2 regions of the Clostridium sp. CM036 genome follow, and region 2 is predicted to be linked to the other one. Evidence: a T-box and tRNA genes for the amino acid it is inferred to sense, from the RefSeq annotation. Region 2 holds a T-box; the other holds one or more tRNA genes.
The links. The T-box of region 2 lies ahead of pheS (phenylalanine--tRNA ligase subunit alpha). A T-box ahead of a tRNA ligase gene usually reads a tRNA of that ligase, here a tRNA-Phe.
Positions count from the first base shown of each region.

Region 1: it has a tRNA-Phe gene. The T-box ahead of pheS (phenylalanine--tRNA ligase subunit alpha) is inferred to sense a tRNA for this amino acid. The anticodon was not compared.

Region 1 is NZ_CM143652.1:2,600,198-2,616,832, reverse strand. Features, by position in the region: gene ACWJKE_RS12265 (IS1182 family transposase) at 271-1,731, opposite strand; gene ACWJKE_RS12260 (NAD-dependent protein deacylase) at 1,931-2,662, opposite strand; rRNA gene ACWJKE_RS12255 (16S ribosomal RNA) at 3,212-4,729, shown strand; rRNA gene ACWJKE_RS12250 (23S ribosomal RNA) at 5,022-7,947, shown strand; rRNA gene rrf (5S ribosomal RNA) at 8,064-8,180, shown strand; tRNA gene ACWJKE_RS12240 (tRNA-Phe) at 8,186-8,261, shown strand; tRNA gene ACWJKE_RS12235 (tRNA-Cys) at 8,268-8,342, shown strand; gene ACWJKE_RS12230 (hypothetical protein) at 8,805-9,305, shown strand; gene ACWJKE_RS12225 (zinc-binding metallopeptidase family protein) at 9,727-10,872, opposite strand; gene ACWJKE_RS12220 (sigma factor G inhibitor Gin) at 11,133-11,345, shown strand; gene ACWJKE_RS12215 (aminotransferase class I/II-fold pyridoxal phosphate-dependent enzyme) at 11,324-12,772, shown strand; gene tmk (dTMP kinase) at 12,800-13,420, shown strand; gene ACWJKE_RS12205 (cyclic-di-AMP receptor) at 13,436-13,765, shown strand; gene ACWJKE_RS12200 (DNA polymerase III subunit delta') at 13,823-14,767, shown strand; gene ACWJKE_RS12195 (PSP1 domain-containing protein) at 14,899-15,810, shown strand; gene ACWJKE_RS12190 (heavy-metal-associated domain-containing protein) at 15,822-16,025, shown strand; gene ACWJKE_RS12185 (YkuS family protein) at 16,156-16,407, shown strand; gene ACWJKE_RS12180 (LysM peptidoglycan-binding domain-containing protein) at 16,635-16,635, shown strand, end outside.
Region 2 is NZ_CM143652.1:3,738,623-3,755,257, forward strand. Features, by position in the region: gene ACWJKE_RS17770 (potassium channel family protein) at 1-486, shown strand, start outside; gene ACWJKE_RS17775 (TrmH family RNA methyltransferase) at 499-1,284, shown strand; T-box leader at 1,353-1,565, shown strand; gene pheS (phenylalanine--tRNA ligase subunit alpha) at 1,625-2,644, shown strand; gene pheT (phenylalanine--tRNA ligase subunit beta) at 2,712-5,090, shown strand; gene ltrA (group II intron reverse transcriptase/maturase) at 5,554-6,963, shown strand; gene ACWJKE_RS17795 (cell division protein ZapA) at 7,176-7,775, shown strand; gene ACWJKE_RS17800 (ABC transporter substrate-binding protein) at 8,019-9,731, shown strand; gene ACWJKE_RS17805 (ABC transporter permease) at 9,802-10,764, shown strand; gene opp4C (oligopeptide ABC transporter permease) at 10,776-11,693, shown strand; gene ACWJKE_RS17815 (ABC transporter ATP-binding protein) at 11,704-12,684, shown strand; gene ACWJKE_RS17820 (ABC transporter ATP-binding protein) at 12,727-13,692, shown strand; gene ACWJKE_RS17825 (hypothetical protein) at 13,753-13,941, shown strand; gene ACWJKE_RS17830 (ABC-F family ATP-binding cassette domain-containing protein) at 14,125-16,056, shown strand; gene ACWJKE_RS17835 (ATP-dependent DNA helicase) at 16,227-16,635, shown strand, end outside.

The sequences.
Region 1 (16,635 bases), 1.1 Mb from region 2:
GAATCTGGAGGAAGTCGGCAGCAAAACTCTGGATAGAAAATTGTAGGGGATATATCAATGCTGGATATACATGGGCAGTAGATAACTGCAGGGGTGACCTTGTGGAAGAGTAGGTTGTCGCCAGGTAAGAAAAAACCGCTAAGTTATACGAGGCCGCTGAAAAAAGCACTCTTTATTTAGTAGAGTTTTCAAGCTTGAATAGAAAAAGCATGAGATGTCCATATTTTGGATATCTCATGCTTTTTATTTTATAATTAAGTTTTAAAAGCCCTATTTCATGCTTTTCAACTTAATTATTCTCTTTAGATTCACAGTGAAGATTGATAATGCACCTTGCATTTGCATGCTAATTAAGCCTGACGATATTGCTACATCATAGCTATGTTGGTGCTTAAGTTCACTGTTTTTAGCCTCTATCATATAACGTTCCCTAGCTCGTTTTTTAAAATATTCACTTTTTTCGAACTCTATTTGATCTTTGTGAGTATTTGACTTTATTGAAACTGAATAAGTTTTAGATTTAGCGCCTTCTTTATAACACCCATCTTTATGAACACAATTTTTACACTTTTCTACATTAAAATAGTAGGTTAGCACTTGATTTTTACCAACATTCTTCTTTCCCTGTTTTGCTTTTTTAATAGCCATATGACCTGCCGGACATACAAATAAACCAGCATCTTTATTAAACTCAAATTCATCTTCTTTTTTTCGCATTCCTTGTGAAATTACAGGATTTAGTCTTGAAATTAATGCAATTTTATTTTCTTTTGTATATTCTAGGTTTTTCTTTTCAGAATAAGCTGTATCTCCAATTACTTCATTTACATCTATACCAGCCTCACGGCTTTTTTCTATTAAGGTTATGAGCTCCTTTCCATCACTTTTTTCGCCAGTTGTAATAACAGCTGCTGTAATTAAACGTTCTTCACTCATAGCAAGGTGTGATTTATATCCAAAAAAAGAACTATCCTCAGTTTTATGCCCCACTTTTGCATCCTCATCTTTTGATATTTTTAGATTTTCTAAGTCATCATTAATAGCTTCCATTAAGTAGTTTAATTTAGTTTTCACAGCTGGATTTGCTGCAGTTTCTGGCTTCTCGTTTATGGTATCAATTAATAATTTGCAGTACTCAAGAATATCTTCAAGTACTCCAGTTGTAACTTTATTAGGTAACTCTTCTTTAATACCAGGATGTACTCCGTACAATGTTTTTCTTAAGTTTTTTGCACGTTTCAATAATTCCTCGCTTGCTGACTTTTGGTTATAACGTGACTTGGTATGCGTAGCATCAACTATTATTGCTTTACTTTTTAAAACTCCCTCTTTTATAGCAAGTTCTACAGTCTTGTTTATTAATAAATCCAATAAATTCATGTCTTTAAGGCGAAGCTTTCTAAATTTAGTTAGTGTACTTGAGTTTATTAAATTTGTTTCTTCTGGGGCTAAATTTAGAAAATATTTAAAGGACATGTCATAAAGAGTTCTTTCAACAACATCTTCATCAGACAATTCATATATTACTTTCAAAAGTAAATATTTAAATAGCATTATGGGGTTAATAGCACCTCTACCCATAGATGAACTATAGTTAATCATCAATTCGTCATAAACAAATGAAAAGTCAACAAGGTCATTAATTTGCTTTAAAATGTTATCTTTCGGAATAATTAACGAATATAAGCTATGGTATGTATTTATTTTTATTTCCAATTGTCCTTTTAGCATAATAGTTTAGCCCCTTTTATTTTATTCTACTATACTAATTCGACATATCTTTTAAAATTCCTTTTTGTTTTTTAGTCTTTTATATAAAAAAATCGCCATCTTTAATTAGATGACGATTTTTTTATATAGTTTTTCAGTGGCCTCAGTTATACTTAGCGGTTTTTATTTGGTTAAAAAACTGAATTTATATTCGACTAAATTAAAATTTACATACTGTACTTAAAACTTTACCTATGCTATCATGAATTACTAAATTTGCTTGTTTGTCGTAAGGGGTAGAAGACTTGTTAATAAGAATTAAATTATTTCCTCTGAAATATTTTATAAGATTTGCAGCGGGATATACCACAAGAGAAGTGCCACCCACAATCAGTGTATCAGCAATACTTATCGATTTAATAGAGCTGTTTAAGACAGACATATCTAAACTTTCATCATAAAGAACTACATCTGGTTTAATAATACCACCACAGACATTACAGTTAGGAACTATGGTTTTACTATTTAACACATAATCTAAGTTAAAAAATTTATTGCATTTCATACAGTAATTTTTATGTATAGATCCATGAAGTTCGTATACAGTTTTGGATCCTGCCATTTGATGCAAACCATCAATATTTTGAGTGATTATAGCTTTTAATTTATTCTTTTCTTCTAGGGTAGATAATGCAATATGCGCATCATTGGGAATTGCATCTTCAAAAATCATGTTGGATTTATAAAATTTAAAAAAGTCCTCGGTATGATTTATAAAAAAAGAATGACTTAAAATAACTTCAGGAGGAAATTTCAAATCAGTTTCTATATTATATAGACCCTTTGCAGAACGGAAATCAGGAATACAACTTTCTGTAGATACGACTGCACCTCCAAAAAAAACTATACTAGCAGTGTTTTTTATAATTGTTTTTAATAATCTATAGCACATAAGCTCAACTCCTTAACTATAGTATAACAGTCTAAAAAAGTTAGTTGTTGTTAATAAGAAAATAAAATATAATAGGAACTTCAAAATCTACAAATATAGTTAAAAAACTATATACTTATCCTAGTGTATCAATATGTGATATTATTAGAATTAATAGTGAATAGTGGAGAGAAATGAGAATAAATTGAATATATGAGCCATAATTCAAATATACGATTATTTTGTTGTGTTAAAATAATTCTTGTCGTCGAAAGAAAGTGATGATGTCGGGTTTGAGGATGTTAACATATAAAAAAGTGTTGACAAAATTAAAACTAAACAGTAAAATAGTAGAAGTCGTCACATGACGGTAGATACGAATAACAAATTGGTCTTTGAAAATTAAACAGAGAAATAGGTAAAGATAGCGAAATAATATTTCGTTAAACCAGTTAATTACTTTAGTATAAAGTAAAATTTAGTCGTAAGACTAAAAGTATGTAATGAGCTTGCGTAACAACTTAACAGTTGTCGCAGATTAATCATTTCAACTAAAAAAGTGTAAACTTTTAAATTGAGAGTTTGATCCTGGCTCAGGACGAACGCTGGCGGCGTGCCTAACACATGCAAGTCGAGCGATGAAACCTTTCGGGGTGGATTAGCGGCGGACGGGTGAGTAACACGTGGGTAACCTGCCTCAAAGAGGGGAATAGCCTCCCGAAAGGGAGATTAATACCGCATAATATGTTTTGGTCGCATGATCGAAACATCAAAGGATTTTTCTTCGGAAAATTCCACTTTGAGATGGACCCGCGGCGCATTAGCTAGTTGGTGAGGTAACGGCTCACCAAGGCGACGATGCGTAGCCGACCTGAGAGGGTGATCGGCCACATTGGAACTGAGACACGGTCCAGACTCCTACGGGAGGCAGCAGTGGGGAATATTGCGCAATGGGGGAAACCCTGACGCAGCAACGCCGCGTGAATGATGAAGGCCTTCGGGTTGTAAAGTTCTGTCTTCTGGGACGATAATGACGGTACCAGAGGAGGAAGCCACGGCTAACTACGTGCCAGCAGCCGCGGTAATACGTAGGTGGCAAGCGTTGTCCGGATTTACTGGGCGTAAAGGATGCGTAGGCGGACATTTAAGTCAGATGTGAAATACCCGAGCTTAACTTGGGTGCTGCATTTGAAACTGGGTGTCTAGAGTGCAGGAGAGGTAAGTGGAATTCCTAGTGTAGCGGTGAAATGCGTAGAGATTAGGAAGAACACCAGTGGCGAAGGCGACTTACTGGACTGTAACTGACGCTGAGGCATGAAAGCGTGGGGAGCAAACAGGATTAGATACCCTGGTAGTCCACGCCGTAAACGATGAATACTAGGTGTCGGGGGTCGAACCTCGGTGCCGCCGTTAACACATTAAGTATTCCGCCTGGGGAGTACGATCGCAAGATTAAAACTCAAAGGAATTGACGGGGGCCCGCACAAGCAGCGGAGCATGTGGTTTAATTCGAAGCAACGCGAAGAACCTTACCTAGACTTGACATCCCCTGCATAACCCAGAGATGGGCGAAGTCCTTCGGGACAGGGTGACAGGTGGTGCATGGTTGTCGTCAGCTCGTGTCGTGAGATGTTGGGTTAAGTCCCGCAACGAGCGCAACCCTTATCATTAGTTGCTACCATTAAGTTGAGCACTCTAGTGAGACTGCCCGGGTTAACCGGGAGGAAGGTGGGGATGACGTCAAATCATCATGCCCCTTATGTCTAGGGCTACACACGTGCTACAATGGTGAGTACAAAGAGATGCAAGACCGCAAGGTGGAGCCAAACTCAAAAACTCATCCCAGTTCGGATTGTAGGCTGCAACTCGCCTACATGAAGCCGGAGTTGCTAGTAATCGCGAATCAGCATGTCGCGGTGAATACGTTCCCGGGCCTTGTACACACCGCCCGTCACACCATGAGAGTTGGTAACACCCGAAGTCCGTGAGGTAACCGTAAGGAGCCAGCGGCCGAAGGTGGGATTGATGATTGGGGTGAAGTCGTAACAAGGTAGCCGTAGGAGAACCTGCGGCTGGATCACCTCCTTTCTAGGGAGTAGATGTATTGACTTCGGTCGATGCAATAGAAGAATATTAATTTGTTCTTCAAAAATATCTATTGTAATTAATCGTACCTAGTTCTCTGTTTAATTTTGAGAGACTAATTTTATCTAACTCTTAGGAGTTAGATAATGAATAGTTTTTCTTAAAATGTTCTTTGAAAATTGCACAGTGAAAAAAGTTGTTTTAAAAAAATTAAAACTACGCAAGTAGTTTATAAATTAATTTAATACAATTTCGCAAAATTAATATAACCGTCTATGTAAATAGACAGAATCAAGGTCAAGCTACAAAGGGCGCATGGCGAATGCCTTGGCACTAGGAGCCGAAGAAGGACGCGTTAAGCTGCGATAAGCTTTGGGTAGGCGCAAATAGCCTGTGATCCAAAGATTTCCGAATGGGGGAACCCACATAGTAACAACTATGTACTGCATACTGAATAAATAGGTATGCAGAGGTAGACCCGGGGAACTGAAACATCTAAGTACCCGGAGGAAGAGAAAGAAACATCGATTTCCTAAGTAGCGGCGAGCGAAAGGGAAAGAGCCCAAACCCAGGTCTTTGATCTGGGGGTTGAGGATAGATCATAAATACTGCAATTCCTTAATTGAAGATAGCTGGAAAGCTGCTCCGCAGAAGGTAATAGGCCTGTAAATGAAAAGGAAAAACAGTCAGATCTAATCCAGAGTACCACGAGACACGTGAAACCTTGTGGGAAGCTGGGAGGACCACCTCCCAAGGCTAAATACTACCTAGTGACCGATAGTGAAGAAGTACCGTGAGGGAAAGGTGAAAAGAACCCCGGAAGGGGAGTGAAATAGAACCTGAAACCGTGTGCCTACAACCGGTCGAAGCACTTTATATGTGTGACGGCGTGCTTTTTGTAGAACGAGCCAACGAGTTACGATATGTAGCAAGGTTAAGTACTTAAGGTACGGAGCCGAAGGGAAACCAAGTCTGAATAGGGCGCATAGTTGCATGTCGTAGACCCGAAACCGGGTGACCTATCCATGGCCAGGATGAAGCGGAAGTAAAATTCCGTGGAGGTCCGAACCACGTTGGTGTTGAAAAACCATGGGATGAGCTGTGGATAGCGGAGAAATTCCAATCGAACTCGGAGATAGCTGGTTCTCCTCGAAATAGCTTTAGGGCTAGCGTCGATTAATTGAGTAATGGAGGTAGAGCACTGAATGGGCTAGGGGCTGACAACAGTTACTGAACCCTATCAAACTCCGAATGCCATATACTTTTATTTCGGCAGTCAGACTGCGAATGATAAGATCCGTAGTCAAAAGGGAAACAGCCCAGACCATCAGCTAAGGTCCCAAAGTGTAAGTTAAGTGGAAAAGGATGTGGGATTTCTAAGACAACTAGGATGTTGGCTCAGAAGCAGCCACTCATTTAAAGAGTGCGTAATAGCTCACTAGTCAAGAGATCCTGCGCCGAAGATGTCCGGGGCTAAAACTTACCACCGAAGCTATGGGTGTACACAATTGTGTACGCGGTAGAGGAGCTTTCTGTACTGGCTGAAGTCATACCGTAAGGAGTGGTGGACGGTACAGAAGTGAGAATGTTGGCATGAGTAGCGAGAGTTAAGTGAGAATCTTAACGGTCGAAAACCTAAGGTTTCCTGAGGAAGGCTCGTCCTCTCAGGGTTAGTCGGGACCTAAGCCGAGGCCGAAAGGCGTAGGTGATGGACAATCGGTTGATATTCCGATACCACCAATGGACGTTATTAGAAATGGGATGACGCAGGAGGATAAGATGTGCACACTATTGGATGTGTGTCTAAGCATTTAGGCGGAGCAGACAGGCAAATCCGTTTGCTCTTAACGCTGAGATGTGATGGGGAAGGGAATTTATTCCTGAAGTATCTGATTCCACGCTGCCAAGAAAAGTCTCTATCGAGGATATTGGTGCCCGTACCGCAAACCGACACAGGTAGGTGAGGAGAGAATCCTAAGACCATCGGAAGAATTGTTGTTAAGGAACTCGGCAAATTGACCCCGTAACTTCGGGAGAAGGGGTGCCTACGTAAGTAGGTCGCAGAGAATAGGCCCAAGCAACTGTTTAGCAAAAACACAGGTCTCTGCTAAAGCGAAAGCTGATGTATAGGGGCTGACGCCTGCCCGGTGCTGGAAGGTTAAGGGGATTACTTAGCGCAAGCGAAGGTATGAACTTAAGCCCCAGTAAACGGCGGCCGTAACTATAACGGTCCTAAGGTAGCGAAATTCCTTGTCGGGTAAGTTCCGACCCGCACGAATGGCGTAATGATTTGGGCACTGTCTCAACAACACATCCGGCGAAATTGTAGTGCAAGTGAAGATGCTTGCTACCCGCGATTGGACGGAAAGACCCCGTAGAGCTTTACTGTAGCTTAGCATTGAATTTCGGTATTGTCTGTACAGGATAGGTGGGAGACTGAGAAACATGGGCGTCAGCCTGTGTGGAGTCATCCTTGGGATACCACCCTGACAGTACTGAGGTTCTAACTGGAGGCCATGAATCTGGTCACAGGACATTGTTAGGTGGGCAGTTTGACTGGGGCGGTCGCCTCCAAAAAAGTAACGGAGGCGCCCAAAGGTTCCCTCAGCGCGGTTGGAAATCGCGCGAAGAGTGCAAAGGCAGAAGGGAGCCTGACTGCGACACTTACAAGTGGAGCAGGGACGAAAGTCGGGCTTAGTGATCCGGTGGTACCTCGTGGGAGGGCCATCGCTCAACGGATAAAAGCTACCTCGGGGATAACAGGCTGATCTCCCCCAAGAGTCCACATCGACGGGGAGGTTTGGCACCTCGATGTCGGCTCGTCGCATCCTGGGGCTGAAGTAGGTCCCAAGGGTTGGGCTGTTCGCCCATTAAAGCGGCACGCGAGCTGGGTTCAGAACGTCGTGAGACAGTTCGGTCCCTATCCGTCGCGGGCGTAGGAAATTTGAAGGGAGCTGTCCTTAGTACGAGAGGACCGGGATGGACAAACCTCTGGTGCACCAGTTGTCACGCCAGTGGCATCGCTGGGTAGCTATGTTTGGAAGGGATAAACGCTGAAAGCATCTAAGCGTGAAGCCCACCCTGAGATGAGATTTCCCATAACTCGCACGTAAGTGCGGTGTTAGTAAGACTCCTGGAAGACCACCAGGTTGATAGGTTAGAGGTGTAAGCATGGTAACATGTTCAGCTGACTAATACTAATAAGTCGAGGGCTTGACCTAAATATATAATTAAAAGTAATGCGAAATACTTCTTTCGTAAGAAAGAAGCGAGGCTTTGAGCGTGAGCGAAAAGACTAATTCACTGTGCAATTTTCAGAGAATATTTATATTCTCAATCTGGTGATTATGGCATGAAGGTAACACCCGTTCCCATACCGAACACGAAGGTTAAGCTTCAATGCGCCGATGGTACTGCAGGGGTGACCTTGTGGAAGAGTAGGTTGTCGCCAGGTAATGTGGCTGGATAGCTCAGTCGGTAGAGCAGAGGACTGAAAATCCTCGTGTCCCTGGTTCGATTCCTGGTCTAGCCACCAAGTTATGGCGCTATAGCCAAGCGGTAAGGTCAAGGTCTGCAAAACCTTTATTCCCCGGTTCAAATCCGGGTGGCGCCTCCAAAACACTTTGTAAATATTACAAAGTGTTTTTTTTGTGGTGTGCCCAGCAGGCTTGTGGAGCCAATAGGCTGAGAAGGGTCTATCTAACCTAACTAACGGAGGGTTGTACAATAAATATTTGAACCTAATTACACGATGTCTACCTACTTCATTATTTGTTATAGTAAATGGTAAAGTTTTGCTTATTTTAGATATGCTCAGTTAATTTTTTAGTGGATATAAATAAATAAAATATCTATAACTTTTATTTAAATTAAGAAATATAGCGAAAAAGCTAGAAATACCTATATTGATACATATGGATTAGTATAAATAACATATATGGGCATATATTATGGTATACGCACTATAGGGAGCTTAGTACAAGTAGATTAATATATGAAATGCTAGTATAATCACATATGTTGGTCACAAAACTATTTATATCTAGTATTTTTAATTGATTTAGGGGGTCTGGCTTTTATGTATAAAGAGATGGTTCAAAGAAAAAAGTTTCCAGCTATAGTATTGTTATTTATTACATTAATTGTATTTATATGCTTATCAGACGTATTCACTAAAGTAAGTATAGGCAGAATAAATATTAAGACGTTTGTAACTATGTTCTTTAATACACTAATGATTGCTCTTTGCTATATGGAGTTTTCAAAATGTAAGGTTAAGTATAAGTATTCAATCGTAGCAGATCAATTCATTATCCATAAGATAAAAGGTGAAGAGGTTAAAATACTAGAAGATATTAAATTAAAGGATATAGATTATATTGGTAAATATAAAAACTACAGTGCAGGTGTTCATATTAGTAGCAGTAAAAAGTATATTTGTTCTACGTTTATTGGGAGTAAGTTTTGTTGTATATATAAAGTAGGAGATAACTTTAAAAAATTTTATTTTGAGCCTAGTGATGGGTTTATGAATAAAATTAAATTACTAAAAGAAAAAGCATATTTTAAAAATAAATAATAGATATATATAAGAAGTATAATTGAGTTATGATTATACTTCTTTTTTATATGTGCCAGGCAGGGAATTAACTAGGTTGTGAAAGTCCACTGTGTGGGTCTGTAGTTGCCGATCACTAGCTGAAGGAGGCCCTAGGTAGGGTTCCAACCTAAGGAATACGAATATTTAATGGATAATACTGTATTATTTGTAGAAAAAGAAACTATTTATTAAAGTAAAGGGTGAGAAAACAAAGGTAGACCGAGTATGGAAATTAAGTTTCTTGAGCTTTCATTTTATAGGTCCAAAGATTAAGTTAGGGTGTAGAATACATCCAAAATCTATTGCCAAGATGAGAAAGGGCTATTGGAGAATCTCCAACAGCCCAATTATGAGTCGCTCATTAACAAATGATACTTTAAAGAAACGTTTTAATTGCATATTATTTTAATTCAAGTCCAATTTCTTTTAATAACTCTTCTTTCTCAATAATATCGAGGCCTGTTAAGGCAAGAGCTTCTGCAGCTTTTATCATATTATTTTTACAAAAATCTGTTTGAGTTTCTAGAGCAAATGCAGGTGAGGGGCAACTCAACGAGGAATCTTCTGTAATAGATATGGATGGATATATGCATGGAGTAATATGACTTATAGAACCTATTCCCAGACCATATAGAGTATTTTTACAACAAGCAATATCGATGATGCCGCATTCTTTTAAGTTGTGTGTAAATATTCTTGATAAAGATTTATTTGTCAAAAGCTCTTGTGAAGGCAATTCAAATATGCTTATTTCTCCGGTTATATTCATTATTTGAGATAGTGATTGAATAAAGGTTACAATAGTTTTTTCTAGAGATTTAGCTTCTTTTAGGCTAGGAGCTTTTAAATAAAATTTGGCCTCTGATTCAGAAAATTCATTAATGCGCGAAGAGGCATTTTCTATAGAAATGCTATCAATAAAATACCTGTTGTGCAATCCTTTTAATAATTGACTTAATGTATTAAGTATAAATAAATAGGAATCCAAAGATGAAAGGTTACTAAGAGCTTCATTGTTATTATTAATAGTTTGGGTACATTTAAGTTTAAGTGGAATTGTAGCCATGGAGGTGCCGCTTTCCGCATTGCTTGTATCACAGTGAGGAGCAATAATAACATCCATATCATCAAAACATTTTTCCTTTGCTAAAGCTAATTCTGCGCCGTTTGTGTACTCGCCTGGGCATCCTAATAGAAGTACACTTCCACCGCTTTTAGATATTACTTTTGATAATCCTAATGCTGCCGCAATAGAAATGCTAGCATTCACGTTATTACCAAAAATATGACCTACATTTTCAGTAGACGTGTATTTGCATATATAGCATATCTTAGGGTGGCCATTTCCATATTGAGCATAAAAAGAAGTAGGAATATTACAATAATTTTCTTGTATTTCAAAACCATGAGCTTTTAACATATTTATTATGTAAGAATAACCTTTATACTCTTTATAACTCGTTTCTGGATTAGTATAAAGATAATTAGATAAATTGTGGATATCTTCTTTTATACTGCTTATATAACTTATAATTTCTTGTTTCATAGCCTTCGCTCCTTTCAAAATGTTCATACCTATTAACACATTTAGTATAACCAAAGGTACATAAATATATTGATAATAATAAATAATATTTTATAAGTTTAAATAATAATTTTATATAGCTATTTATGGCATAAAATGTAGATAAATATATTTTAAATTATTAAGTGGACAAAATAAGAAACCGTACTTAGTTGAATAAAATATAGTATAAGAGGCTATACTGTAGGTAATTTTTAATTAGCAAGTTTAAGGGGGAAATTATGAAAAAAGAAAAATGTATTATATGTAGAAAGCCTCTAAATGATGGTATAATAATAAATGGAAGAGGGATTTGCAATAATTGCGAAGGAAGAATTATAGAATCAAAGGCTAATACTGATTTTTATGAATATTACAAGAACTGTATAAGAAAGACTTTGGTGCAGTTTATACCAAGAGGAGTGACTAAGGATTGTCAAGATTACCACTTGTAGATGGAGTGTTAAAATATATAAAAGAAAAAAATGTTTCCTTTTGTATGCCAGGGCATAAGGGAGGGCTTGGTTTTTTTAAAACGATAAGAGGCAAGGAGCTTTACGAAAATTTTATAAAGGGAGATATTACTGAGGTCGATGGACTAGATAATCTCCACCATGCAGAAGGAATAATTAAAGAGTCTCAACAGTTATTGAGTGAATACTATGGAAGTATTAAATCTTATTTTCTAGTGAATGGTAGTACTAGTGGGAACTTAGCTATGATTTTTTCATCCTTCAATGAGGGTGACAAAATCATTGTAGAGAGAAATTGTCATCGCTCGATATTTAATGCCATTATTATGAGAAAACTAAAGCCAGTATATATTAAAAATGAAATTCATCCAAAATATGATGTTCCTTTTCCTTTAGATAAGGAGCATTTTTCCACTTTAATTAATGAAAATAAAGATGCTAAAGGGATTATTGTTACCTACCCTAATTATTATGGTATATGCTTTGATTTATCATACATTACTCAAATTGCTAGAAAATATAATATTAAGGTATTAGTAGATGCCGCTCATGGTGCGCATTTTGGTGCCAATAAGTTATTACCCGAAAACCCTTTGAAAATGGGAGTTAATATGGTAGTTATGAGTGCGCATAAAACTCTACCTAGCCTAACGCAAACAGCTTTTTTACATGTAGGAAAAGGCACGGATATCAGTAAGGTAGATTTCTATGCAAGTGCCTTTTTAAGTACAAGTCCATCTTATATGCTTTTATGTTCTATGGATTATGCAAGATTTTATCTTCAAGAGTGTGGTGAAAATGATTATGAAGAGTTAATTAAAATATGTAAATTTAATAGAGAGAGAATCAATAGATTAGGCAAATTTCACATTATAGGTGAGGAAGATTTATTAGTTGTATCAGAGAATTCCACTAAATATGATAATAAGTATACTATGGATTTAACTAGATATATATTAAATGTACCTAAGGGGTATAGTGGACATAAGTTATTAGAATATTTAAGAATAAACAATATTCAAGCTGAAATGAGTGATAGTAGAAATGTAGTTTTAATATTTTCACCCTTTAATAATCAGCAGGATTTTGAAGTGTTATACATAGCCCTGAAAAACTGTGATATGAACAATTTAAAGGGGAAATATGTAGAATTAATAGATTATGGTATGCCAATGCCAATTATGTACCCATATGAAGTAATGGATAGAGAAAAAACTATGGTAGAGTTAAAAAATTCACAGGGGAAAATAAGTGCAGTAGCAATAGTTCCATATCCACCAGGAATACCTATTGTAATGCCTGGAGAAAGACTAGATGAGGATACTATAGCTGTTATAGAATATTACTTGCAATGCAATGTAACAGTACTTGGAATTAATGATGGGAAAGTAGCAACAGTAGAAAAATAGACTATTAATATTGGTGGAGGGGATTGAATGGAAAGAGGGCGTCTAATAGCACTAGAAGGCCCAGATGGTTCAGGGAAAACTACTCAAATACAATTACTAGAAAAGCATCTAAAAGAATTGGGATTTGAAGTAGTAAGAACTAGGGAACCGGGTGGCACAGAAATTAGTGAGAAAATCAGAGAAATAATATTGGATAATGATAATTGTAATATGAGTTATATGTGCGAGGCATTACTCTATGCTGCGTCTAGGGCTCAACTAGTTAGCGAGGTTATAAAGCCAGCCTTAGACATGGGTAAGATAGTTATATGCGACCGTTTTGTATATTCTTCAATGGTGTATCAAGGCATTGGCCGCGGACTCGGATTGGAAAGAATAAAGAGCATGAATGAAGCCGCTTTAGATGGATTAGAAGCAGATTTAATATTTATGATTACTATCCCATATGAAGAAGGATTAAATCGAAAAAAAATGCAAAAGACTTTAGATCGTTTAGAAAATGGCGGGAATGAATTTCATAAAAAAGTTTTTGAAGGTTACTTAGAAATTTGTAGGAAATATGGTAAAATAGAAGTAATAGATGGTAATAGGAATGTAGATGAAATACATAAAGATATAATAAACAGAATAAAAAAAATAAAATTATAAAAAGGGTGGGGTTAAATGAAATTAGTTATTGCAATAGTACAAGATGATGATGCAAATGATTTAATTAAGGAAATAACAGACAAGGGTTTTAGGGTTACAAAATTAGCTACAACCGGAGGGTTTTTGAAATCAGGCAATACAACATTACTAATGGGTGTTGATAAAGAAAAGGTAGATGAAGTTTTAGCCATTATCGAGGAAGTATGTAAGGAAAGAAAGCAAATAATATCATCACCTTCACCTGTAGCTGGTTCTACTGGAGTATATATGCCATTTCCTATTGAAGTGGAGGTAGGTGGAGCAAATGTATTTGTAGTTGACGTAGACAAGTACATAAAGGTATAACTAATTAGAAGCAAGTATATATAAATCTATACTTGCTTCTATGTATGGAGGATCAAAATGAATTTTGAGAGCATAATAGGTCATAATAGTATAAAAAATCAAATAAGTAAATCTATAGAATCGGATAGGTTATCACATGCTCACCTTTTAGTTGGAGAGGATGGAATAGGCAAAAGTATAGTAGCTAAGAATATAGGGTTAAAGGTTTTAGGAAAAAATCAAGATAGACAATATGTTGATTTGGTAGAATGGAGAATAGAAAAAAACAAAAGTACCATAGGGGTTAACTCTATAAGAGCTTTAATTGAAGAAATTAACAAAAAACCTTATGAAGGTGATAGGAAAGTTATTATTATTTACAATGCCCATAAAATGACGGTGCAAGCTCAAAATGCTTTTTTAAAAACAATCGAAGAGCCACCTAAAAACGTGATTATACTTTTATTATGTGAAAATCTTGAAGTTATATTGGACACAATAAAATCAAGATGCCAAATACATAAACTAAAGAATTTAAACGTAGATGAGATGAAAGAGTTTTTAAAAATAAATTATTATGATTTATCTTTAGAGGAGATAAGGGTTGTTATAGCTTTTAGTGATGGAATACCAGGAAAAGCTGAAAAGTTTATTCAAGATAATAATTTCAAGGATATTAGAAATATTACCTTGGAAATATTGCTTAATCTTAATAAAGTTGGAACTGAAGAGCTAATTAAATATGAAAAAAAATTATCTAATCAAAAAGAAAATTTTGAAGAAATATTAACTGCATTTCTTTCGTATATTAGGGATACCATAATATATAAAGAAATTGAAGAAGAAGATTTAATTCTTAACATAGATAAGTTATTAAGTATAAAAGAATTGGCTAATATATTTTCATTTATTAAATTAAATGGTATTATAAGCATAATAAATGATACTAGGGAGAATTTAGTTAGGAACGTTAACCCGGGGTTGACGTTTGAAGTAATGCTATTTAAAATGCAGGAGGTTTAACGACATTTCAGAAGGTAAGGTTCCCACTTATATAAGTGGGAGTTACCTACCTTAGCAAAAATAAAACTTCAGTGGTAGTTAAATCCCCTTCTGAAGTCGTTAATATGCAGATGCGAAGGAGATGATTTAACATGGTTACAGTAATAGGAGTACGATTTAAAAAAGCTGGTAAAATATATTATTTTAGTCCAAATGGTATAGATATTCAAAAGGAAAATAAGGTTATTGTTGAAACCGTAAGAGGGATAGAATTCGGAGAATGTGTTATTGGCATAAAGGAAATACGAGAAGATGATATAGTATCTCCCCTTAAATGCGTTATCAGAAAGGCTACAGATGGAGATGCAGAAAAAGACTTAGAAAATAAAAGAAAAGAAAAGGAAGCCTATGAAGTATGCTTAGATAAGATACATAAACATGAACTAGATATGAAACTCATAGATGTAGAGTATACTTTTGATAATAATAAAGTTATATTTTACTTTACAGCAGATGGAAGAGTGGATTTTCGTGAATTAGTAAAGGACTTAGCGGCGGTATTTAGAACCAGAATAGAACTTAGACAAATAGGAGTTAGGGATGAAGCAAAAATGATAGGTGGGCTTGGACCGTGTGGTAGACCTATGTGTTGTTCAACTTTTTTGGGCGAATTTGCACCAGTGTCTATAAAAATGGCTAAAGAGCAAAATTTATCATTAAATCCTACAAAAATTTCAGGTATTTGTGGTAGACTTATGTGCTGTTTAAACTATGAGCAGGACACATATGAAAGAATAAGAAAAACTTTACCTACTTTAGGATCCATAGTAGACACACCTTATGGTAGAGCAGAAGTTATTGGGAATAGTGTTGTAAAAGAAACTGTGAAAATTAAGATAAAACTTAATGGGAGCGATGAAGAAATAGTAGAGGTTAAAATCGAAGACTTAACATTAATTTCTGGAAGATATGAAGATTCTGTTATCGTGGAGAATATTAAATTGGAGTTAGATGGAAATGAGGAAGATTCATATGTTGTAAAAGAACTATTTAAAGATAACTAGGGGGGGGGAAGATGAAGTCGGTTATAAAAGTATACAATATGAATACTTCGGAGGATATTAGTAACATTAATGTAGCAATATCTAATAATCAAGGGGTAGTTGCTTGCCAAATAAATAGTGTAAGCAAAGAAATAGAAATAATATATGATGATTATTTTGTTTCATTGGATAATTTAATTGAGGCAATTGAGGTAGTCGGGTATACAGTTATATAAAGAAATCAGAGAAACTTTCTCTGGTTTCTTTTCTTTGTTTTTTGCTATGTTAAAAAGTAAAGTATAAATGGATTCATATGAATACGCATTTTAGAATTGGAGATAATAATTTTGAAGGGAGGCTTAAAATATGAAAAAATTAGCAGTGCAAAAGGGATTAAACCCAATTAAGGATTACTTGAGTGACGAGGGATATACAGTCAAAGAGTTTGATAATAGAAAAAAAAATGCAGGTAATTTTTTCAATAAATATGATGCTGTTATTGTCACGGGCGAGAATCAAGATATTATGGGTATAGAGAATACTATATCAAAAACTTCAATTATTAATGCAACTGGAATGACGGGTGAAGAAGTTAAGATGCAAATAGAAAAAAAATAGTATTTAACAAAAAGTAATATATTGAGATATAGAGGCTGTTAACTTACATTCAAAGGTTAACAGCCTATTTTTCTGTTGAAATACATTTAAAATATACTGATAATTTTTGCAAAAATATAAATTAGTTTTAAACAACAATAAAATAATTTGGAGGTATGAGAATTTTAAATTAAGTCAATAATTTAAATGTAAATCATTGACTAATAAATATGAAAGGGGTTTTAAATA
Region 2 (16,635 bases):
AGCTTAAGGGCTCTTGGAATTCGTAATTTTGATTGTGCAGTCATTAGTATAGGTTCTAATATCCAATCTAGCATTTTGGCAACACTCTTAGTTAAAGAATTAGGAGTAAAATATGTGATAACAAAAGCGACTAATGCCCTGCATGCTAAAGTATTATATAAAATAGGTGCAGACAGAGTAGTTTTTCCAGAAAGAGATATGGGTGTACGCGTTGCTCATAATTTAGTATCATCAAATATATTAGATTATATTGAATTATCTCCTGATTATAGTATAGCTGAAGTTATTAGTCCTGAAGAATGGCATAATAAAACCCTGGGAGAATTAAATATAAGAGCTCAATATGGTATAAATGTAATGGCTATAAAAAGAAACAATGATATTGATGTTGCTCCAGCAGCTGATAATATTGTTGAACCAGGTGATATTATTGTTGCAATAGGTAATATTGAAGAATTAAATAAGTTGGAAAATCTAGTTAAATAAGGAGCATTCAGTTTGGAACATATTCAAAGTAAGGATAATTTATTGATTAAAGATATCAAAAAGTTAAAAGAAAAGAAATATAGGAAAGACAGTAATATGTTTTTAGTTGAAGGTTTCAGATTTGTAGAAGAAGCTTTGGATTCTGATTTTGAAGTGGTGCACATTTTTATAAGTGCTAGAGGAGATTCAAAATATGAAAACTCTTGTATGAAAAACAAGCTACAGAAGAATACTAAAGTTTATAGTGTTAGTGACAGTTTATTTAAAAGTATTTGCGATACGGATAATCCGCAAGGTATTATTGCTACAGTTAGAAATAAACCGGTAGAGATTAAATATGATCATGGCTTCTATATGTTAGCTGATAAAATACAAGATCCAGGTAATATGGGAACTATAATTAGAACAGCTCATGCGGCGGGAGCACTAGGAGTTATAATTACAAAAGGAACTGTAGATATCTATAATGAAAAAACTTTAAGATCCACAATGGGTTCTATTTTTAAAATACCCGTTATTTGCGATAGTGATCTATCGGTGGTGCAAAAGCTTAGGAGCGCTGGATTTAAGCTAGTTACTAGTTCATTGGATACTGATAAAAACTTCTATAATGTAGACCTTAGAGAGAAAGTTATTATATCAGTTGGAAATGAAGGAAATGGAATAAGCGCCGAAGTTTATGAGATATGTGATTTGAAAATTAAAATTCCCATGCCTGGTGGTGCAGAATCTTTAAATGCAGCTGTAGCTGCATCAATTATGATGTATGAAGTCGTAAGACAGAAAAATAATATATGATTTTTAAATTCATAGTTGAATTTTTTTGTAGTTGTGGTTATAATATTTTGTATACTACCATAAATTAATAATAAACTGTGACGGAGAAAGTAAATATAAAGATACTTACAGGGATAAGAAGCCTTAGACTGAGAGCTTCATTAAGAAATTTTTATATCCAAGTTCACTCCAGAGTTCTAATGGTGAAAAAAAGTAGCCGATAGCGGGTAAAACCGATAAATTTATCTAAGAGGACTGTTTTTAGTCAATTAGGGTGGTAACGCGGATTTTCCGTCCCTTTATTGGGGATGGTTTTTTTTGTTTTATAAAGAATTATCAAAATATGAGAGGAGCATTCATTATGAAAGAAAAGTTAGAAACGATAAAAGCTGCAGTTTTAGAAGAATTAAAAGGAGCTGCTATTAAAACAGAATTAGAAAATATCAGAGTTAAATATTTGGGCAAAAAAGGTGAATTGACGCAAATATTAAGAGGCATGGGACAGTTATCAAATGAAGAAAGACCAATTGTTGGAAAATTAGCAAATAAAGTAAGAGAGGATATAGAGACACTTATAGATAAAGCTTCAGATACATTAAAAAACAATGAAAAAGAAATGAAGCTAAAAAGTGAAGTTATAGATATATCTATGCCAGGGAAAAAACAAACAGTAGGTAAAAGACATCCGTTAGAGTTAACACTTGAAAAAGTTAATGAAATATTTTTATCTATGGGATTTGTTATTGAAGAGGGCCCTGAGGTAGAAAGAGATTATTATAACTTTGAGGCATTAAACATACCTAAAAATCATCCGGCAAGAGGTGAACAAGATACTTTTTACATAAATGATAATATAGTTTTAAGAACCCAAACTTCACCAATACAAATAAGAACTATGGAGCTTCAGAAACCGCCTATAAAAATGATAGCGCCAGGTAAAGTTTATAGATCCGATGCAGCAGATGCTACTCATTCACCAATATTTTATCAAATTGAAGGGCTTATAGTAGATAAGGGAATTACCTTTGCTGATTTAAAAGGGACGCTAGAATTATTTACGCAAAAAATGTTCGGGGACGAAATGGAAACAAAGTTTAGACCACATCATTTTCCTTTTACAGAGCCATCAGCTGAGATGGATGCCACTTGCTTTGTGTGCAATGGTAAAGGGTGCAAGGTTTGCGGCGGTAGCGGCTGGATAGAACTTTTAGGTTGTGGCATGGTTCATCCGGACGTTTTAAGAAATTGTGGGATTGATCCAGAAGTTTATAGCGGATTTGCTTTCGGGTTTGGCCTTGATAGAATTACAATGTTAAAATACGGAATAGACGATATTAGAGCACTTTATGAAAGTGATATGAGATTTTTAAAACAATTCTAAAATATAAATAATAATGCAGCTTCGCAGAAGATGATTTAATACTATACAAATTGTAGGAGGATATAAAATGAAAGTTCCAGTTAAATGGCTTAAAGATTATGTAGATATAGATATTTCACCAAAGGTGCTTGGAGATAAGTTAACCATGTCTGGTTCAAAAGTAGAAGAGGTTATTATATCAGGTGCTGAAATTGAGAAGGTTGTTACAGGGAAAATAATAAAAATAGAAAAACATCCGGATGCTGAGAAATTAGTTATATGTCAAGTAAATATAGGATTAGACGAGCCGACACAAATCGTTACAGCAGCTACTAATATGAAAGAACAGGATATAGTACCAGTAGCACTTCACGGATCAACGTTACATGGAGGACTAAAAATAAAAAAAGGTAAACTCCGTGGAATAGTTTCAAATGGTATGTTCTGCTCTGAGGAAGAACTTGGAATTGCAGTTGATGAACCAGTTGATGGACTAATGATACTTCCAAGCGATACCATCATTGGAAAAGACATAAAAGAAGTATTAAATCTTCAAAGTGTACTAATAGATTTTGAAATAACTTCAAACAGAGCAGATTGCTTAAGTATTCTAGGAATAGCTAGAGAAACGGCTGCAACTTTAGGCACGCAGTATAGAAAACCAGCACTTGATTATAAAGCTACCTGCAAGGATAATGTGGAAGACCTTTATAAGGTTCATATTAATGATGAACTTTGCAGAAGATATATGTTAAAGGGTATAAAAAATGTAAAAATTGAGCCTTCTCCACAATGGATGCAGGAAAGACTTATAGAAGCAGAAATTAGACCTATAAATAATATAGTGGATATCACAAACTTCGTTATGGTAGAGCTTGGTCAACCTATGCATGCATTTGATGCTAGGCAAATTACGACTAATGATATAGTGATAGAAAGAGCGGGTAACGGAGAAAAATTTATTACCTTGGATGAGATAGAAAGAGATTTAGATGAAAGCATTTTAACTATTAAAGATGGAGATAGAACAATAGCAATTGCAGGCATTATGGGAGGCTTAAATTCAGAAATTAAAGAAGACAGCACAAGCATAATATTTGAGAGTGCAAACTTTAATGGGGTTAATATAAGACTCGCTTCTAAGAAATTATCTTTAAGAACCGATGCATCTTCTAAATTTGAAAAAGATTTAGATCCTAATATGGCTGAAATGGCAATGGATAGAGCTTGTCATTTAATAGAAGAATTAGGTGCGGGTGAAATAATGGACGGATGCACTGAGGTATATCCGAGTAAAGTTAAATCTCATACTTTAGAAGTAGATGCAAATTGGATTAATAAATTTTTAGGAACTAATATATCTATGCCCAATATGAAAATATACCTTGATAGATTAGAACTTGCTACAGAAATAACAGGGGATTTTTTAGTTATACATGTGCCTACGTTTAGGTCTGATATTAACATTAGAGAAGACGTCGCAGAGGAAATAGCTAGAATGTATGGTTATGATAACATACCATCTACTATTCCTAATTGTGAAACTTCAAAAAGTGGGAAAAGTGAAAAGCAAAAGTTAGAAGATAAAGTAGTGCTTTCTTTAATTGGCAGTGCACTTAATCAATCCATAAGTTATTCTTTTGTAAGTCCTAAAATATTTAATAAAATATTAGTTCCAGAAGATAGTGAGTTAAGAAAAGTAGTTACTATAAAAAATCCTTTAGGAGAAGATTATAGTATAATGAGAACTACAACTATAGCATCTATGATGGAATGTTTATCAAGGAATTATTCAAGGAATAATGAAGAAGCTAGGTTATTCGAAATAGGTAAGGTGTATATACCAAATGAAGATGCAGATAAGCTTCCAGAGGAAAGAAATATATTAACTATAGGAATGTATGGAAATGCTGATTATTTGGATTTAAAAGGTGTAGTGGAAAATGTATTAGATATTTTGGGAATGAAAAATACATCATTTAAAAGAGAAAGTGAAAATCCAACTTATCACCCAGGAAAAACATCAAACCTATATGTAAAGAGAGAATTTATAGGTGTGGTTGGAGAAATTCATCCGAGTGTTTCGGAGAACTATGAAGTGCAGCCAAGATGTTATATAGCAGAATTAAACTTAGATATATTATATAAATATGCTGACTTAAATAAGAAATACAAAGCACTTCCAAAGTTTCCAGCTGTAACAAGGGATATTGCACTTATAGTTGATGAGAGGGTTCTAGTTCAAGACATTGATGATATAATTGTAAAGCAAGGTGGAAATATTTTAGAAAGTGTAAAATTATTTGACGTGTATAAGGGGAAACAAATAGCAGAAGGAAAGAAAAGTATAGCCTATGCTATAGTATATAGACGCTCGGACAAGACATTAACAGATGAAGAAGTAAACAAGGTGCATGAAAAGATATTAAGATCTCTAGAGCATAAATTAGGTGCTGAACTTAGATAATGAAAGTAAACTAAAACTCCCTTAGTAATAAGGGGGTTTTATCATTGTGCGCCCGGCATGGGCGCAATCTAATGGGTGAAAGTCCCTAGCACGGGTTAATAGTGCCAAGTGCATAGCTTAAGACAAGGGTGTCCATCGTGAGATGGAATCTGAAGGAAGTTGGCGGCCAAACTCCGGTCTGACGAACAGAAACTACATATAAGGCATATGCTTGTGGGTAAGTTTGCAATACAAAACGAAGCCCAAAACTATTCGAAACAAGTGGTGTAAATGTAGCAGATAGATGGAGTGAAAGATTGCGTTCTTACCCGGGGAGATCTGATAGGTAAGTTGTGGATATGAATTTAGAAATAACAACCCATACAGTGATGTATGGCTGAACTATCAGAAGTCAGCAGACGTCATAGTACCATGCAAAACGCGTTAGCGTGGGAAGGACTGAACAATAGGAGGTTTTGGAATTTTGAAGGATACGAGAAAATATGATAAAAGCAGACAACTTCATAAAGAAGGCTCTCTACGAGAGAATAGAGTGGAACTCGAAGGTAATGTAGAAGTGCATAGTATTTCCTCTATGTCAGAAGAAGGAAGAAACGATGTGAATGAATATGATAATGGTTTACTCGAGCAGATATTATCGAGAGATAATATGAATAAAGCATATAAAAGAGTAAAAGCCAATAAAGGAAGTCATGGGATTGATGGTTTGACAGTAGATGAACTTCTACATTATCTAAAAGAGCATGGACAAGAATTAAGGCAATCATTATTAGAAAGTAGATATAGACCTCTAGCCGTAAGAAGGGTAGAAATACCAAAACCTGACGGTGGAATTAGGCTACTTGGAATACCTACTGTATTAGATAGAGTTATTCAACAAGCGATATCACAAACTCTAATACCAATATATGAAAAGAAATTTTCTGATAATAGTTACGGTTTTAGACCTTTAAGAAGTGGAAAACAAGCTGTTGAAAAATGTAGGGGATATATTAATGCTGGACATACATGGACGGTGAATATAGACCTTTCTAAATACTTTGATACGATAAATCATGATAAATTAATAAGGATACTATCGGAAGATATTAAAGATAGTAGAGTAATTTCTCTGATACGAAAGTATCTACAAAGTGGAGTGATGATAAATGGGGTATTTATGAATACAGAAGAAGGAGCACCTCAAGGCGGGCCTTTGTCCCCATTATTAAGTAACGTAATGTTACATGAACTCGATGTAGAACTAACAAAACGAGGACTAAACTTTTGTAGATATGCTGATGATGCGAATATATACGTCAAAAGTGAGAAATCAGCAAATAGAGTAATGAAGAGTATTACGAGATTTATTGAGGAAAAGTTAAAGCTTAGAGTGAATAAAGAAAAGAGTACAGTAGATAGACCTTGGAAACTTAAATTTTTAGGATTTTCATTTTACCGAGCAAAAGGTGAATACAGAATGAGAGTTCCTCAAAAACCTATAATCAAATTCAAAGCAAAGCTAAAAGAATTAACTTCAAGAAGTAATGCGATGAGCATGAAATATAGGTTTATGAAACTTAAGCAAGTGATAGTTGGATGGATAAATTATTTTGCTATTGCAGACATTAAAAGTATTCTTAAAACACTTGATGAATGGTTAAGGCGAAGAATTAGAATGTGTTTTTGGAAACAATGGAAAAAGATTAAAACAAAATATGGGAACCTTGTTAAATTAGGAATACCAAACAATAAAGCTTTGCAATATGCAAATACAAGGAAAGGCTATTGGAGAACATCCAATAGCCCTATATTAAACAAAACATTGACCAATAAATACCTTAAAAATATAGGATTAGTTTCTATATCTGAGACATATTTATTAAAACATTAATTTCTATTGAACCGCCGTGTACCGAACGGTATGCACGGTGGTGTGAGAGGTCGCTAAATAAATTAATTATTTAGCTCCTACTCGATTCATGCAATCTCAAAAAACAAATGAATATTGTATTAATTGTATGCATAATTTGAAAAAATTGGTTTTATTAAAAGTTATATTGTGGTACAATAAGTTTAACTAATCTGTCTAAGAGGGTGTTTTAGATGAACGTTGTAACAATAAAGATAAACGGTGTTGAATATAATTTAAAAGGTGATGAAAGAGAAGAATATTTACATATGGTAGCTAGTTATGTTGATAAAAAAATAAAAAATATAATGAGTAATAATGAAAAGCTTAGTACTTCCTCAGCAGCAATTTTAACTGCTTTAAATTTAGGTGATGATATGTTTAAAAGTAAGTCACTTTGCAAGGAACTTTTGAGTAAGGGTGAATCTTTAGAAAAACATGATAATGAATTGACTGAGCAGTTAGAAGGTTTAAAAAAACAGTTAAATCATTTGGAAGACTATAATCAAGAATTACTTAACAAGTGTAAAAACACAGAAAAAACTGAATATGTAAAAACATTAGAGCAAGAAAATATAGAGATGCAACAACAATTAGATGTGATGCAAGTGACTAGTAAAAGTTGTATCGAAGAAAATAGAAGAACAAAAACAGAAAATAAAGAAATGAGATTTAAGCTTCAATCTTATAAGTACAAAATAATCGATTCACAAAATAAGTTGATAGAATACCAAATTAGTTTAGCTAAACAAAAGAAAATTAATAATCCACTTTTAGCTTCACATAAAAAATAAAAATTATTTAATTGTCGCCGAAAGGCGATTTTTTTAATGGACGAGAAATATATTTACAAAAGGCTCACAATTTTTAAAATAATTGTGAGTCTATTTTTTATTATAATGACTTTAAGTTGATAAAGTGTAATATTAAAATGCTCATGAAACATATAATTATATTGATAGCGAAATTAAAGACTGTTATATTAACAACAATTATTAAGTTATATCAAATTGTTTATAAAAAAAGGGGGGAAAACAATGAAAAGAAGAATTGCTGGATGTTTAAGTTTAGCAATGTCAATGGCTCTAGTATTATCGGGTTGTGGTAAAAGTGATGTTGGGAGAGCAGCGAAGGATTTAAAAGGATCAGAAGTTATAGCGGCTGTAAATCCAGAAAAAGTGCCACAAACAGCAAAAAACAGAAAAGATACTTTAATTGTTGGATTTACAGCACCAGAAGGAAAATTTAATCCCATATATGAAAGTTCAGTAGATGATGGTTATGTTGCTCAATTAGTTTTTGAAGGGTTATTGACAAATGATGCGAAAGGAAATCCTGTAGAAAAAGTAGCTAAGAAATGGGAGATTTCAAAGGATAGCAAAACCTATACCTTCCATTTAAACAAAGGCATTAAATTTAGCAATGGAGAAGAATTAACTGCAAAGGACGTGGAATTTACTTATACAGCTATTTGTGACCCAAAGTATGATGGACCCAGAACAGACGCTGTAGATAAATTGGTTGGGTATAAGGAATACAATAAAGGTGATGCTAAAACTGTTAAAGGCATAAAGGTTATAGATGACAATACAATTTCATTTACATTAACAGATGTTAAATCACCAGCTCTAAGTTCTGATTTTATTTATGGAATTATGTGCAAGAGTTATTATGCATTTGAAAAAGGTAATATAGATAAATTAAAAAAAACATTCTTAAAACCGATGGGCAGTGGTCCATATATATTTAAAGCATATAAGGCAGGTCAAGAAGCTGACTTTGAGAAAAACCCTAGTTATTGGAAGGGTGAAGCTAAGATTAATAAGTTAATATTAAAAGTTACTAATGCTCAAACCAATATTCAATCACTTTCCGCTGGTGAAGTAGATATTGATAGAATTGCAACTGAACCAGAAAATATCCAAATGCTTAAAAGTGCAGGATTCATAGATATGCAACTTTTTCCGGATAATGGATATGGATATATAGGGTTAAATCTTAAAGATGAAAAATTAAAAGATGAAAGGGTACGGCAAGCACTTACTTATGGTTTAAATAGAAAAGGATTTATAGATGCTAGATATAAAGGATATGCTGATGTTTGTAATGCACCAGTATCACAAGTATCTTGGGCATATACTGATGACATAAATAAATATGAATATAATCCTGAAAAAGCAAATAAATTATTAGAAGCAGCAGGTTGGATTAAAAAGGAAGATGGATTTAGATATAAGGATGGTAAAAAGTTTCAAATCCATTGGATGACTTATCAAGGAAGTAAATACGTAGAATTGTTAATTCCAATAGTAAAGGAGAATTGGAAGGCCATAGGAATAGATGTTATTCCTGAATTAATGGAATTCAAGACTATGTGTACAAAGGTTTTTGATGAACAAAAATTTGATATGTATAATATGTCTTGGACTTTAAGTATTGATCCAGATCCATCAGGATTATTCTCAGAAAAGCAAGCAGAGCTCGGTGGATTCAATCCAGGAAATTGGGTAAATAAAGAAAGTGAAAAATTAATGGCAGATGCTCTTAAGACTACGGATGTAAAAGAAAGAAAGGTATTATATCAAAAGTGGTTAAAACTTTTCACAGAGGAAGCTCCATATGTTTTGTTAGATCAATGTAAAATGATGTGGGCTGTAAGTTCAAGAGTTAAAGGTATAAACATCTCTCCATATGTTAATTTTACTTATCAAATTGCAGATGCAGAATTGATTGAACCTAAAGCTAAATAGGTAAATGATGCTTTAATTATATTTTGCTATGCTTGGGGTTACCAAGCATAGTTTATAAAGGGGGATTGTCATGAGGCAGTATATAACTAGAAGATTACTGCAAATGATACCAGTTTTAATAGGGGTATCTATAGTAATATTTTTAATATTGCAGTTGGCACCAGGTGATGCATTAACAGGTAAAATGGATCCACATTTAACACCAGAAAGAAAGCAAGAATTAAGACATCAAATGGGACTAGATCTACCGGCGTATAAGCAGTATCTTAGATGGGCTGGAGGAGTACTTCATGGGGATTTTGGCGAATCTACTAACTTTAAACAGCCAGTAGGAAAGGTTATGAACACATATATTTGGAATACATTTTACCTAGCTATACTCTCATTAATACTAAGTGTATTAATCTCAATTCCAATCGGAGTGGTTTCTGCAACTAAGCAGTACTCAAAATTTGATGGATTTTTCACCGTGTTTGCCCTGATAGGTATTTCTATGCCCTCATTCTTTTTTGGTATGCTTCTTATAAAAGTTTTTGCTGTAGACCTTAAAATACTTCCGGTTTCTGGAATGAGCACGGCTGGAAGTACAGTAGCAGGCATTTCCTATGGTTTAGATGTAGCTCGTCATATGATACTACCGCTAATTGTACTTACTTTAAGTAGTGTGGCAGGTCTTATGAGATACACAAGATCAAGTATGCTAGAGGTAATAAGGCAGGATTATATAAGAACAGCTAGAGCTAAAGGACTTAAAGAAAAAGTGGTTATATATAAACATGCTCTTAGAAATGGAATGATTCCTGTTATTACTTTACTGGGATTTTGGCTTCCTTTATTATTTTCTGGAGCGTTTATTACAGAAAGCATTTTTGGGTGGCCTGGCATAGGACCTATAGAAATTGCTGCAGTAAGTGGACGTGATTATCCACTGCTCATGGGAATAAATATCTTATTTGCAGTGTTAACTTTGGTTGGGAATCTAATTGCAGATGTTACTTATGCCGTAGTTGATCCGAGAATAAGGCTTAAATAGGAGGTGTTAAAATGCAAGCAGAAGTAAAACCAAAAGTGAAGCAAATTAAAAAAGAAGAAATTTTAAGCCCTTGGAAGATAATAAGAAAACGGTTAAAAAAGAATAAACTAGCTATATTTGGAATGTATATACTGTTGTTTATGGTGATTATGGCATTAATTGGTCCATTAATATCACCTTATAAAATGGAAACTATAGATTTATACAATGTATCATCTTCACCTTCTTTTAAACATCTTTTGGGTACCGATGATGTGGGAAGAGATGTTTTAGTAAGAGTGATGTATGGGGGCAGAATATCTCTGTCAGTAGGAGTGCTCGCTGTATTTGTTGAAGTACTAATTGGAAGTATGTTAGGAGGAATAGCAGGCTTTTATGGTGGAACAGTGGATAGTGTAATAATGAGGATAGTTGATATATTCTTATGCTTTCCAAGTTTGCCACTACTAATAATGCTGGCAGCTGTAATGTCAGATTTAAATGTTGCCCCACAGTATAGGATGTACGTAGTTATGTTTATTATAGGATTACTTGGATGGCCAAGCCTTTGCCGTATTGTTCGAGGACAAATACTATCGCTTAGGGAACAGGAATTTATGCAGGCAGCAGAAGCTTTAGGACTTAAGGATAGAAGGAAAATATTTAGTCATCTACTACCAAATACCTATGCGTCTATTATAGTTTCAGCTACTTTAGGTATAGGTGGTGCAATTCTAACGGAATCAGCATTAAGTTTTCTAGGACTTGGAGTTACTCCCCCTACGCCGTCTTGGGGTCAAATGGTCCAGGCAGTTAATAATGCATATATATTACAATTCAAACCTTGGATTTGGGCGCCTCCTGGCATATGCATTTTCTTAACGGTAATGGGTATAAATTTATTTGGAGATGGACTTCGCGACGCCATCGATCCCAAACTAAAGGTTTAGGAGGTGTATTATGAGTAAAAATTTAGTGGAGATAAAAAATTTGAAAACATATTTTTACACAGAAGATGGAATTGTGAAAGCTGTTGATGATGTTAGTTTTAATATTAGAAAAGGTGAAATAATAGGTGTAGTTGGAGAATCGGGTTGTGGTAAAAGCGTTACGGCAATGTCAATAATGAGATTAATTCCGTCACCACCCGGAAAAATAGTTGGAGGCGAAATTCTGTTTGAAAATAAAAATATTTTAGAACTTAAAGGCGATGAAATAAGAAAAATAAGGGGGAATGACATAGCAGTAATATTTCAAGAGCCTATGACTTCATTAAATCCTATATTCACTATAGGGTATCAAATAGAAGAAGTAATAATGCTCCATCAAAAGTTAAATAAAGTTAAGGCTAGGGAAAAAGCAGTAGATATGTTAAAGCTAGTTGGAGTGCCAAGAGCTGAGGACATAGTGAAGTGTTACCCTCATGAGCTTAGTGGAGGTATGCGCCAAAGGGCAATGATTGCAATGGCTGTGTCTTGTAATCCAAAGCTTTTAATAGCAGATGAGCCAACTACTGCATTAGATGTAACAATTCAAGCGCAAATACTTGATATTATGAAGGATCTAAAGAAAAAGCTTAATACTTCAATAATGCTAATAACTCATGATCTTGGAGTAATTGCTGAAATGGCAGAATATGTAGTAGTAATGTATGCTGGTAAGGTTATTGAAGAAGCACCTGTAATTGAGTTATTTAAAAATCCAATGCATCCATATACTGAAGGCTTAATGAAATCTAAACCTTCACTGGATAAAGATGTAGATAGATTATACTCAATACCCGGACAGGTTCCAAACCCAATTAATATGCCAGAAGAATGTTATTTTTGTGCAAGATGCCCGAAAGCTATGGATATTTGTAGAAAGAAGCAACCACCTACTTACGAGATAAGGCAAGGACATAAGGTAGCCTGCTTTTTATATGAGGAGCAAAACAACTAATAAATATTTTGTACTATGAAGCGATGCAAGGAGGGGAAGTAAGTGCACGATGAAATAGTTAGAGTAGAGAATTTAAAAACATATTTTCCTATTCAGGGTGGAATACTTAAAAAGACTGTAGGTTATGTTAAAGCTGTAGATGGGGTATCTCTATATATAAATAAAGGTGAAACCTTGGGCCTAGTGGGTGAATCAGGATGTGGGAAAACTACAGTTGGTAGAACTATGTTAAGGCTTATAAACAAAACAGAAGGCAATGTTTATTTTAAAAATCAAAATGTATTTGATTTATCGAAAAAAGATTTAAGAAAGATGAGACCTAAAATGCAAATAATTTTTCAAGATCCATATAGTTCTCTTAATCCAAGACTTACTATAGGGCAAATAGTTGGAGAATCGCTAATAGATCATGAGTTATTGCCTAAAAGCGAAATTGCTGGTAGAGTTCAAGAGGTGCTTGAGATTTGTGGGCTTGCACCTTATCACATAAGAAGATACCCACATGAATTTTCAGGTGGGCAAAGGCAGAGAATAGGAATAGCAAGAGCTCTTATATTAAATCCTGAATTTATAGTTGCTGATGAACCTGTATCAGCACTAGATGTGTCCATTCAATCTCAAATAGTTAATTTAATGTGTGATCTTCAAGAAAAAATGGGGTTTTCATATTTATTTATTTCGCATGATTTAAGTGTAGTAAAACATATTAGTCATAGAATAGGGGTTATGTACCTAGGATCTTTGGTGGAATTAGCATCAAAAAATGAATTGTATAATAATCCTCTTCATCCATATACGAAGGCATTGTTATCGGCAGTGCCTCTACCAGATCCAACATTAAAGAGAGAAAGAATTATTCTTAAGGGAGACATACCAAGTCCGGCAAATCCACCCTCTGGCTGTAAATTTCATACCCGATGTCAATATGCTGTGGAAAGATGCAAAAATGAATGTCCACAGTATAAAGATGTAGGCAGTAAACATTTTGTAGCTTGCCACTTGCTGTAAGGTAATGATTGGTAGCATAAAAGGATAGTATATTGAATTTCCAAAGTAAGGGGGGAATATATGAGACAGGAAAGAGAACTAGAAAGAATAAAGGATAGTGATTTGAATTGTGATGAAGGTGTAGGATGGAAGGACATTGTAGCCATTGTTATAGCACAATTTCAGATATTTATGCCAATAGTTATGGGAGCTGCATTAGTCATGAGTTTGTTGTTATTTATTGTAATGAAAGTATGGATCAGAAGTTAATAATAGTCAACTAGTAGTTGTAAAAAAATGTATATTTGTTTAAAAATACACCCTAGAGATAATGAAAAATTTGTCGAAGATGAATTTGCACTATCACTTGGGTGCTTATTTGGGTATAATTGAAGTGTAGGGACATTTAATCTCATGCCCCTAATGTTAGAACATGAAAAGGATGGTATGTATATGAATTTGTTAACAATAGAAGAAATGAGTAAAAGTTATAGTGAAAAAATACTCATTAATAAAGTGTCATTAGGTATAAGTGATGGCGATAAAATTGGATTAATAGGAGTTAATGGAACAGGAAAATCAACTTTTTTAAAAATAATAGCTGGCTTTGAAGTTCCTGATGGGGGAAGAATTTTAAAGGGAAACAAAGTGAATATAGAATATTTATCTCAAAATCCTAAATTTGACCCAGAAGCTACAGTGCTTGAGCAAATTTTTAAAAGTGAAACTGATGTTATGAAGGTTATAAGAGAATATGAAGTAGCTATGGAGAAAATGGAGGAAAATCCAGAAGATGAATCCGTTCAAAATACTTTAATGAACCTTAACACTAAGATGGACGCATGTAACGGATGGGAAGTTCAAAATGAAGCTAAAATAATACTTACAAAGCTTGGAATAACCGATTTTAAGCAGCGAATAGGCAACCTTTCAGGTGGACAAAGAAAAAGAGTCGCTTTGTGTAGTGCTCTAATTACTCCCTCAGATTTATTAATTTTGGATGAGCCTACAAATCATATGGATAATAAAATAATAGATTGGCTTGAGAAATTTTTAAATAGTAGAAAAGGTGCACTACTTATGATTACTCATGATAGGTATTTTTTAGATAGAATAACAAATAAAATTATTGAGCTTGATAAGGGTAATCTATATAGTTATCAGGGGAATTATAGTGTGTTTTTGGAAAAGAAAGTTGAAAGAATGGCTTTAATGGATACAATAGAGAAAAAAAGAGAGAGTTTATTTAAAAAGGAACTAGCTTGGATAAGACGTGGGGCTAAAGCTAGAAGTACTAAGCAAAAGGCGAGAATTGACCGTTTTGATGAGCTTCGCGATGGAAAAGTTGATGTAACAAACGAAAAGTTAGAATTATCCTCGGCATCTACTAGACTTGGTAAAAAGATTATGAATGTAGAGAACATATATAAAGCATATGGTGATAAAAAATTAATTAGTAATTTTAGTCATACTTTTACTAGGAGAGATAAAGTAGGTATTATAGGACCTAATGGTATGGGGAAATCTACGCTTATGAATATTTTAAGTGGAGTATTAAGCCCAGATTCAGGGGTAATAGATTGGGGAGAAACATTGAAAATTGGCTTTTTCCATCAAGAAAATGGTGAGATGAACGAAAAGCTACGTGCTATAGAGTACATTCGAGAAGGTGCAGAATATATAACTACAGGCGATGGAGAACAGGTTACAGCTTCTCAAATGCTTGAGAGATTCTTATTTGATGGAACTACTAAGCATTCATTTATTTCTAGTTTATCCGGTGGAGAAAAACGAAGACTATATTTATTAAGGATTCTTATGGAAGCTCCAAATGTACTATTTTTAGATGAGCCAACTAATGACTTTGATATTCAAACTCTAGCAGTACTCGAAGATTATTTAGATGGGTTTAGTGGTGTGGTTATAACTGTATCTCATGATAGATACTTTTTAGATAGAGTATCTGACAAAATATTCAGTTTTGAGGGAAATGAAAAGATAATTCAATTTGTAGGTAATTATTCTGAGTATAAAGAATATATAGAAAAAAATCCGAATTTACTAGAAGTAGATAAAGAAGACAAAAAAGATGTAAATGAAGAGGTTGCAAGCAGTAAAGATGAGGCAATTAAAGAAGAGAAGCTTTTGAAAATTACATTTAAAGAGCAGAAAGAATTTGATGAAATCGACGGTGAAATTGAGCAAAAGGAAGCAGAACTTGTGGATATTAATAAAAAAATCAATGATGGAAGTAGTGATTTTGAATATTTGCAGAAACTAGTTAAGCAGCAAAAGAATATTGGAGTTGAAGCTGAACAGCTAATGGTGCGATGGACATATTTAAATGAATTAGTTGAGAAAATAGAGCAGCAGAAAAACAATTAAATCATCACCCACTTATACAAGTGGGTGATTTTGTTTCTGAAATGTTATTGAAAATTTATGAGTGATAAGTTTATTTAATAAAGAAGGTATGGTCTGTGGATAAAAATAGAGATATAAAAATATCTGTGCGTAACTTAGTAGAGTTTGTACTAAGGGCTGGCGATTTAGATATGAGGTTTATGGGGAGTAGCAGAGCTGTAGAGGGAACCAAAGCACATCAAAAAATTCAAAGTGAGAATAAAGAAAAGTATTCGGTATTACTTGGAGAAGAATATCGCGCTGAGGTAAGTTTAAAACACAGTATACTATATAATGGGGCCTCGATTATAATTGAGGGGCGTGCTGATGGTATTCTAATCAAAAATAATAAAGTTACCATAGATGAAATTAAAACAGTTGCTAAGGATATAGAACTTATTAAGGAAGATTATAATAGTCTTCACTGGGCTCAAGCCAAATGTTATGCATATATATATGGGATTCAAAATAATCTTGGGCTTATTAATGTTCAATTAACCTATTATGAAATAGATACGCAAAAAACTAAGCAGTTTATCAAAGCTTTTTCAATTGAAAAAC